Regions from separate parts of the Bradyrhizobium elkanii USDA 76 genome, predicted to be linked through region 1. Evidence: predicted binding sites of a transcription regulator. Region 1 holds the regulator's gene; the other holds the start of a gene.
The links. Region 1 encodes HrcA, which represses chaperone genes, less so after heat shock. Its sites were predicted from a motif close to GTTAGCACTCNCNNNNNGNGAGTGCTAAC; they were not measured.
Positions count from the first base shown of each region.

Region 2: JEY66_RS37100 (co-chaperone GroES) is a predicted target of HrcA. The motif match lies at 3,660-3,688, and genes of this name have one in related genera.

Region 1 is NZ_CP066356.1:38,598-43,396, forward strand. Features, by position in the region: gene rdgB (RdgB/HAM1 family non-canonical purine NTP pyrophosphatase) at 1-299, opposite strand, end outside; gene rph (ribonuclease PH) at 311-1,024, opposite strand; gene hrcA (heat-inducible transcriptional repressor HrcA) at 1,195-2,283, shown strand; gene grpE (nucleotide exchange factor GrpE) at 2,449-3,054, shown strand; gene JEY66_RS00225 (VOC family protein) at 3,103-3,528, opposite strand; gene JEY66_RS00230 (AraC family transcriptional regulator) at 3,597-4,451, opposite strand; gene pncA (bifunctional nicotinamidase/pyrazinamidase) at 4,474-4,799, opposite strand, start outside.
Region 2 is NZ_CP066356.1:7,836,812-7,841,610, reverse strand. Features, by position in the region: gene JEY66_RS37120 (MarR family winged helix-turn-helix transcriptional regulator) at 83-559, opposite strand; gene JEY66_RS37115 (antibiotic biosynthesis monooxygenase family protein) at 658-1,026, shown strand; gene JEY66_RS37110 (hypothetical protein) at 1,058-1,348, opposite strand; gene groL (chaperonin GroEL) at 1,442-3,088, opposite strand; gene JEY66_RS37100 (co-chaperone GroES) at 3,270-3,566, opposite strand; gene JEY66_RS37095 (hypothetical protein) at 3,884-4,402, shown strand; gene JEY66_RS37090 (hypothetical protein) at 4,660-4,799, opposite strand, start outside.

The DNA of each region.
Region 1 (4,799 bases):
AAGTCCTTGCCCTCGCCGGCCCAGCGCGCCGAGTAGATCCCGGGTGCGCCGTCGAGCGCGTTGACCACGATGCCGGAATCGTCGGCGAAGGCGGGCAGCCCGGTCGCCCTCGCCGCCGCGATCGCCTTGATCGCCGCGTTGGCGCGAAAACTGTCGCCGGTCTCCTCGGGCTCGGTGAGGTCAAGCTCGCCAGCCGACACCACCTCCACGCCGTGCGGCGCCAGCAGTTCCCGCATCTCGGCAAGCTTGCCGGGATTATGGGTGGCGATGACGAGCCTTCCGGTGATTCGGCGATGCATGACCAATCTGACTACGCCACCGCGATCTTTTGCAAGTCGACCAGACGCGCGACACCTTTGCGCGCCAGCGCCATCAGCGCCAGGAACTCGCCTTCCGAGAACGGCGTCTTCTCGGCGGTGCCCTGCACCTCGATGATCCGGCCGTCGCCGGTCATGACGAAATTGGCGTCGGTGTCGGCCTCGGAATCCTCGGCATAGTCGAGATCGAGCACCGGCGTGCCCTGGTAGATGCCGCAGGAGATCGCCGCCACGTTGTCGCGCAACACATTGGTCTTCAGCATGTTGCGGGTCTTCATCCAGTTGATGCAGTCGGCCAGCGCCACCCAGGCACCGGTGATCGAGGCGGTGCGGGTGCCGCCGTCGGCCTGGATGACGTCGCAATCGACCGTGATCTGACGCTCGCCGAGCGCCTCGAGATCGACGGCCGCGCGCAGCGAGCGGCCGATCAGCCGCTGGATCTCGACCGTCCGGCCGCCCTGTTTGCCGGCCGAGGCCTCGCGACGGGTGCGTTCCAGGGTGGCACGCGGCAGCATGCCGTATTCGGCGGTGACCCAGCCGCGGCCCTGGCCCTTCAGCCACGGCGGCAACCGCTCTTCCAGCGTGGCGGTCACCAGCACATGGGTGTCGCCGAACTTCACCATGCAGGAACCCTCGGCATATTTGACGACGCCGCGTTCCAGCGACACGGGACGCAGTTCATCGGGTGCACGGCGGCTTGGCCGCATGAAATCCTCCAGAAATCCGAGAAAATTGGCTGGCCGTGCTTGTAGGAGCGGGAAGGGGCAGCGGCAAGGGTTTTCGGCCCCGGTATGGTCCGGTACGAGGGGACCGAATGCATGCTTGTCATCGGCCTCCCGGATCGACAAATTATGCAGTAATTGTGAGGGACTGGAGTGTGACTCACCACGATCCGATTGGCCTGATTGCGCCGCATGCCGGGCTCGCCCAGCTCAACGAGCGTTCGCGCGACATTTTTCGTCAAATCGTCGAAAGCTATCTCGCGACCGGCGAGCCGGTCGGTTCGCGCAACATCTCGCGCCTGATCGCATTACCGCTGTCGCCGGCCTCGGTCCGCAACGTGATGTCGGATCTCGAGCAGCTCGGCCTGATCTATGCGCCGCATACCTCCGCCGGCCGGTTACCCACCGAACTCGGGCTGCGCTTCTTCGTCGATGCGCTGATGCAGGTCGGCGACCTCACCGAGGCCGAGCGTCAATCGATCCAGACCCAGCTTGCTGCCGTCGGCCGCGCGCAATCCGTCGAGGCCGCGCTCGGCGAAGCCTTGACGCGGCTGTCGGGGCTGACCCGTGCCGCGGCGGTGGTGCTGACGCAAAAGTCGAATGCGCGGCTGAAGCACATCGAGTTCGTGCGGCTGGAGCCGGAGAAGGCGCTGGTCGTGCTGGTCGGCGAAGACGGCCAGGTCGAAAACCGCGTGCTGGCGCTGCCGCCGGGTGTTCCATCCTCGGCCCTCACCGAGGCGACCAACTTCCTCAATGCGCGGATCCGCGGCCGGACGCTGGCTGAAGCGCGGCTCGAGCTCGAGACGGCATTGACGCAAAACCGCGCCGAGCTCGATCAGCTCACGCAAAAAGTGGTCGCGGCGGGCATCGCGAGCTGGTCCGGCGGCGAGAACGAGGACCGTCAGCTGATCGTGCGCGGTCACGCCAATCTGCTCGAGGACCTGCATGCGCTCGACGATCTCGAGCGCATCAAGTCGCTGTTCGACGATCTCGAAACCAAGCGCGGCGTGATCGATCTGCTCGGCCGCGCCGAACGCGGCGAGGGTGTGCGGATCTTCATCGGCTCGGAGAACAAGCTGTTCTCACTGTCGGGTTCCTCGACCATCATCGCGCCCTACGGCGACGCCCAGGGCCGGATCGTGGGCGTCCTCGGTGTGATCGGACCGACGCGGCTGAACTATGCGCGGGTGATCCCGACCGTCGATTATGCCGCGCGCATCGTCAGCAAGATGCTGGGCGGCTGACCGGAGGGCGATTTCGCTTTCATTTGACGGGTTTTCTTCACCCAGGCCGGAGATCCCAGTTCCCGAGACCGGTATGTTGCGCTTGATTTTCGCCGCCCAAAGCACGATATCCCGGCAAGCAATCCCCAAGATTTGAACCGACGCGAGTTTTCGAGAAGGCAAGCCATGACCGATCCGAACCGGGCCAATGACAACACCGAGAATTCGGCGCCGACGGGTGAGCCCGTGGTCTCGAAGCCCTACATCATGCCTGACGAGCCCGAGGCCGGATCGGCAGAGGCGCTGACCAAGGAACTCGCCGAGGCGCGCGACCGGACGCTGCGCACGCTGGCCGAGATGGAGAATCTCCGTCAGCGCACCCGCCGCGAGGTCGCCGACGCCAAGACCTACGGCATCACCGGCTTTGCCCGCGACGTGCTCGACATCGCCGACAACCTGCAGCGTGCGCTCGATGCGGTGCCGGCCGAGACCAAGGAAGCCGCCGATCCCGGCCTGAAGGCGCTGATCGAAGGCGTCGAGCTGACCGAACGTTCGCTGCTCAACGCGCTGGAGAAGAACGGCGTCAAGAAGTTCGACCCGATCGGCGAGAAGTTCGATCCGAACTTCCAGCAGGCGATGTTCGAGGTGCCTGATCCGTCGGTGCCGTCGGGCACCGTGGTGCAGGTCGTGCAGGCCGGCTACATGATCGGCGAGCGCATCCTGCGTCCGGCCCTGGTCGGCGTCTCGAAGGGCGGCGCCAAGGCCGCCCCGAGCGCCGACATCACCGCCTGATCTGTCCGCTCCCGGCTGCCCGTTTGTGAGCTCGCGGATTGCGCGGGCTCACGGTCGCGGCTTTTCGTGTGCCTTCGGCCAATAGGTGCCGAAGCTCCAGAGATTTCCTTCCGGATCGCGGCAGGCGAAGTCGCGGCTGCCATAGTCGGTGTCGCGCAGCTCCATCTCGATCTTTGCGCCGACAGCCTTGACCTTCGCGTGCAGCGCGTCGGGATCGTCGACGGCGATATAGATCGAGTCCGTGCGGCGGTTGTCGAGGTCGCCGACCAGCCTGCCATATGCATCGTCACGGCCCTGGCCCAGCATCAGCATCGAGGAACCATAGGCGAGCTCGGCGTGATGGATCACGCCGCCATCGCGGTAGACGACGTGTTCGGTGAACCCAAGCACCGTCGTAAGCCAATTGGTCATCGCCTCGGCGTCCTTGCAGCGCAGGGTCGGGTAGATGCGGGGCGGTTCGATGTCGTGCGTCATGGTCGCTCACCTCCTTGGCTGACGGCGCCATCCTGCACGAGGCAGCGCGGCGTCGGCTTGAAGGTTTGTTACCAGTCCGCCAGCCCATCGCCGGCGTGAACCAGCCGGCGGTCGGTCAGCGCCTGGCGGCGCGCCCAGGCGGTTGGCGGTTCGCCTGCGAATTCGACGAACTCGCGGGCGAGATGGGCCTGGTCGGCATAGCCGCTTTCCACCGCGATCCCCGCCCAGCCAAGCGCGGCTTGGCTTTGTGCCAGCTGGCTCGCCCGGTGAAACCGCATCATGCGCGCCAGCGATTTGGGGGCGAGGCCGAGCTCGGACCGAAACCGGCTGGCCAGATGCTTGCGGCTCCAGCCGATCTCGTCGGCCAGTGCCGTGATGCTGATAGCGCCGGCCGAACGCGCCAGCTTTCGATAGGCGAACGCGACTTCGGGAGATGGCATGCGGCCGGCGCGGCGCAGCACGAACGCCTCGAGCAGGTCGAAGCGGCGCTGCCAGCACGTCACGGCGCCGAGCTGCTCGCGCAGACGACGGCCATCATGGCCCAGCACATCGTCGATATCGACCATGCGCCCGACCAGGTCGGTCACGGCGCCGCCGAAGAAGCTGTAGGCGCCGAGCGGGGTGAAATCGACCTGTACGCAGGCGGCGCGGCCGTCGGACTCGATGTAAACCGGCCCGGCATGCAGGCCGGCGGCGAAGCTGAGCTGACGATCGGCCGCGCCGGGCTCGCGCGACAGCGCGATCAGGAACGGCGAGCCGAAACTGATGATCAGCGGGACGATCAGCGGCGCGGTCTGCCGTTGTGCGAACCGGCCCGTCGCGGTCTCGCGATAACCGGTGATCCGGACGATCAGGCCCGCCAGGCGCGGCGATGGCAGGCGCTGCGCGAGATCGAATGCCAGGGGTGACGCAGACGCGGCCATGCGGATCTCGCGAGGCTGCGTCTTACGCGATGTCCGAGGACTGGATGCGCTTGACGCCGGCCTTGGCCATGTCGTCCCAGGCCTTGGCGAGCGATCCCTGGGTGTCGATGCCGCGGCAGGCATCTTCCACCACATAGGTCTCGAAGCCGGCCTTGCGCGCATCGAGCGCGGTCCATGCGACGCAGAAGTCGGTGGCCAGCCCGGCCACGAAAACCCGTTCGACGTTGCGCGCCTTCAGATAGGCGGCGAGCCCGGTGGTGGTCTTGCCGTCGGCCTCGGTGAAGGCGGAGTAGCTGTCGACGTCCTTGTGAAAACCCTTGCGGATGATCAGCTCGGCCTGCGGGATCG
Region 2 (4,799 bases), 1.3 Mb from region 1:
GGTTCCGTCGTAACTAGCAAACCTCCATGTCATTGGCCAAAAAAGAAGGCCGCCTAACGGCGGCCTCGCGCCGCGATCGCGGTCATGTGCGTTCGTCAGGTTCCTCGCCGCTCTCCAGCCGGCCGCGCAGCACCGTCACGACCCGGCTCACGGTTTCGAGGTCCTTCATCGAGAGCCCGTCGGCGAGGCCGTTCACCCAGGGCAGCTGCAGGCGCATCGCCGCGTCGAAGCTTTGCCGCCCCTTGGCGGTCAGCACGACGAGTTGGGCGCGGCGGTGATGCGGGTTGGTCTCGAAGGCCACCAGCCCGTCCCGTTCGAGGTCGTTGACGATCCGCTGCACGTTCTGTCTGGCGGCGCCGAGGTCGCGCGCCAGCCACGCGACCGGTTGCGGGCGCTCGGCGGCGACGATGGCACCGAGGATCTGCCAGCGTGCGCTGGTCAGCCCGAGCCCGGCCACCAGCCGGTCGCCTGATGTGAACAGCAGGCTGTTGAGCCTGAACAGGTCGGGAATCAGGGTGCTCAGCGCTTCGCCCGCCGGCGTTCGTTTTGCATTCGGCATTTGTCACCATATGAACGTATTGACATTATGTTGTCAATTTTTGTACGTATCCATCATAACGGAATGACATCATAACACCATATCGAACGGAGCCAACCATGCCGCAGATGCGCCCCCTGGACCCCGCTTTCCCGATCGACCGCCAGCTCGCGGTCGATGCCACGAACGTCGTGCTCGTCAACCTCTTCACGCTCGATGCGGCCGACGAGGACGCGTTTCTCAAGGCCTGGCAGGACGACGCCGCCATCATGAAGCGGCAGCCGGGTTTCATCTCGACCCAGCTGCACCGCGCGATCGGCGAGAGCCCGGCCTATCTGAACTACGCGGTCTGGGAATCCACCGCCGCCTTCCGCGCCGCCTTCATGAACCCTGAGTTCAGGGCCAAGCTTTCGGCCTATCCGGCCTCGGCAGTGGCCTCGCCGCACCTGTTCCAGAAGGTGGCTATCCCGGGCGTGTGCGTCGCGTAACGGACTGTCAGGCCGTCGCGTCAAGGATCGGTCAGCTGTGCACCAGCATGCCAACCCCGAGTGTGGCAGCAGCGGCCAGAAACGATATGTCCAGAAATCGCAGCGGCGCTTTTGGACGATGGCCGGCAGAACCGGAAATGACGTAATAGAGCCCATAGCCCGCGGCGAGGACGACGAACGTCAGCGTTTGCCTGAGCCAGAACGTCAGAACGATCGCAAGATCGTCGATACTGTCCAGGGCATAGGCGCCGACCGCGAGCAACGCGCCGATCGCGTAGAACAGCGCGAGCGTTGACGTCAGCGATTTGGCGTCGCGGGACATGAAATGATCCTTGCATCCCGATCGTAATCAAACGGCAAAAAAGAAGGCCGCCCGGAGGCGGCCTTCGATTGCGATACGGATCGAGCGACGGGCTCAGAAGCCGCCCATGCCGCCCATTCCACCCATGCCGCCGCCGCCCGGCATCGCCGGCGCCGCATCCTTCGGCACTTCGGCGACCATCGCCTCGGTGGTCACCAAGAGGCCGGCGACCGACGAGGCGTCCTGCAAGGCGGTGCGCACCACCTTGGCGGGGTCGATGATGCCCTTGTCGACCATGTCGACATAGTCCTCGGTCTGGGCGTCGAAGCCGAAGGTCTCCGACTTGTTCTCGAGGATCTTGCCGACCACGATCGAGCCCTCGACACCGGCATTCTCCGAGATCTGGCGAACCGGAGCTTCGAGCGCCTTGAGCACGATGTTGATGCCGGCCTGGACGTCGGCATTGGGGTTGGTGAGACGGCCGACCGCCTTCTTGGCGCGCAGCAGCGCGACGCCGCCGCCCGGCACGATACCTTCCTGCACCGCGGCGCGGGTCGCGTTCAGCGCGTCCTCGACACGGTCCTTCTTCTCCTTGACCTCGACCTCGGTCGCGCCGCCGACCTTGATCACCGCAACGCCGCCGGCGAGCTTGGCGAGACGCTCCTGCAGCTTCTCACGGTCGTAGTCCGAGGTGGTCTCCTCGATCTGCGCCTTGATCTGGCCAACGCGGGCGTCGATGTCCTTCTTCTTGCCGGCGCCCTTGACGATCGTGGTGTTCTCCTTGTCGATCACGATCTTGCCGGCGCGGCCGAGCATGTTGATCGTGACGCTCTCGAGCTTCATGCCGAGGTCGTCGGAGATCAGCTGACCGCCGGTCAGGATCGCGATGTCCTCCAGCATCGCCTTGCGGCGATCGCCGAAGCCCGGCGCCTTGACGGCGGCGACCTTGAGCCCGCCGCGCAGGCGGTTGACCACCAGGGTCGCCAGCGCCTCGCCCTCGACGTCCTCGGCGAGGATCAAGAGCGGACGGCCCGACTGCACCACGGCTTCCAGCACCGGCAGCATGGACTGCAGGCCGGACAGCTTCTTCTCGTGCAGCAGGATGTAGGCATCCTCGAGCTCGGCGGTCATCTTCTCGGCGTTGGTGATGAAGTAGGGGCTGAGGTAGCCACGGTCGAACTTCATGCCCTCGACGATATCGACCTCGGTCTCGAGCGACTTGTTCTCCTCGACGGTGATCACGCCCTCGTTGCCGACCTTCTGCATCGCCTGCGCGATCATCTTGCCGATCGCGGCATCGCCATTGGCCGAGATGGTGCCGACCTGAGCGACTTCGGACGAGGAGGCGACCGGCTTGGCCCGCTTCTCGATGTCCTTGATCACGGCCGCGACCGCGGTGTCGATGCCGCGCTTCAGGTCCATCGGGTTCATGCCGGCGGCGACCGACTTGGCGCCCTCGCGGACGATGGCCTGCGCCAGCACGGTCGCGGTGGTGGTGCCGTCACCGGCGGTGTCGTTGGTCTTGGAAGCGACCTCGCGCAGCATCTGCGCGCCCATGTTCTCGAACTTGTCGTCGAGCTCGATCTCCTTGGCGACGGTGACGCCGTCCTTGGTGATGCGGGGAGCGCCGAAGCTCTTCTCGATGACGACGTTGCGGCCCTTCGGGCCGAGCGTCACCTTCACGGCGTTGGCGAGCACGTCGACACCGCGCAGCATGCGGTCGCGGGCCTCTCCGGCGAATTTTACGTCCTTGGCAGCCATTGATTTGAACTCCTGGAATGTCTGTGGATTGCTTGTCGCTCGTTTTTCTCGTCATTGCCGGGTTTGACCCGGCAATCCACCGCTTCAGAAGATTGATGGATGCCCGGGTCATCTAGCGCGAAGACGCGCTTCTGCCCGGGCATGACAGCGGAGGGCGCGGCGGCCCTCGGAGTCCAAGGCGTTACGCCAGCACGCCCATGATGTCGGACTCCTTCATGATCAGGAGTTCCTGGTTGTCGAGCTTGACCTCGGTGCCCGACCATTTGCCGAACAGCACGCGGTCGCCGACCTTGAGGTCGATCGGGATCAGCTTGCCGGCCTCGTCGCGGCCACCCGGGCCGACGGCGACGATCTCGCCCTGGGACGGCTTCTCCTTGGCCGAGTCCGGAATGATGATGCCGCCCTTGGACTTCTCCTCGGCATCGATACGCTTGACCACGACGCGGTCGTGCAGGGGGCGGAAGGTGGATTTAGCCATGACGTTCCCTCTTGGAGGCTCGGTTTCAGGTCCGGTTCATCGGGACCGGCGTTGGATGCCGGCCGGTCGGCGCTGGGCAGGACGCCCGGCGCTCTTAGCAATCGTGGTGCGAGAGTGCTAATTGTGGGCCGGGAAATATGGCTTGGCGCAGTTTCTGTCAAGCAAACGGGTTAAGGCCTTGGTGAGGCCAATATAGGATGGTGGACCAGAAACCAAATCGTAGCGATGACGTAATTTTGTCAGACGTCATTGCTCCGCCTTAAGTTTTACGCTTGGCTGCAGGACGGGTGCGGCCGGGACATAGTCGGGGGATGCATATGATCAGGTCATTCAACGCGCGATTGGTCGCACGGTTCGCGGCTGTTTCGGCGCTGACGACACTCTTGGGGGCGTGTGGCAGCATGAGCCTGCCGTCGTTGTCGTCGAACCCTGAGCCGGCGCCGGCCGAGCCGGGCGTAGCCCCTGAAATGCCCGCAAGCATTCGCGCCGACGAGATCGTCGGCCGCTGGGGTCTCGCCTCGTTCCAGAATCCCGCCGACCGCGCCCGCACCGAGGCCGCCGCGCGCGGCCAGTGCAAGCAGCCTTACGTGATCGGCGCCGGCCAGAACGGCGGCGTCATCATGCATCTGGCCGACCAGGCCACCCCGCAGGAACTGCGGCTGAAGGGTTCCCCGAGCGGCAAGAACTATATCGGCCCGCCAGGACCGACGCCCGGCGAGCAGGACCGCGAGATCGTCTCGTTCGACGGCCGCGTCATGATCACCCGCTTCGTCGACAAGGACGCCGGGGTCCGCTACGGCAACATGGTCTACGTCCGCTGCGCCCCGAGGGCGTAACGGCGGGACTTCGAGCCATCTGCCGACATAGCGCCGCACAGTCGGCAACCTCTCCCCCTGTGGGAGAGGTCGGATTGCATCGCCAGATGCAATCCGGGTGAGGGGTCTCTCTTCGCGAGTGATCCTCTCGCGATCCGCGTGTGCGGCGACGCCCATTCATCCGGCGCGCCATAGCGGATGCGAAGCATCGGCCCTCGACAGGACGGCGGCCGCGAGGTCGTCTCCCGTTTAAAAATGGTGACCCGCAAACAACTGTCTTACCGCCGCACGCCAACCCGATTGACGCCGCCATTCAAATTGCCGCCCGCATTGTGACGGACCGCGGCGCGCGCCACCGGACGAGGCCTGAGCACGACGCCCGCCCTCGCCACGCAACCCTGCGGGTAACCGACATACG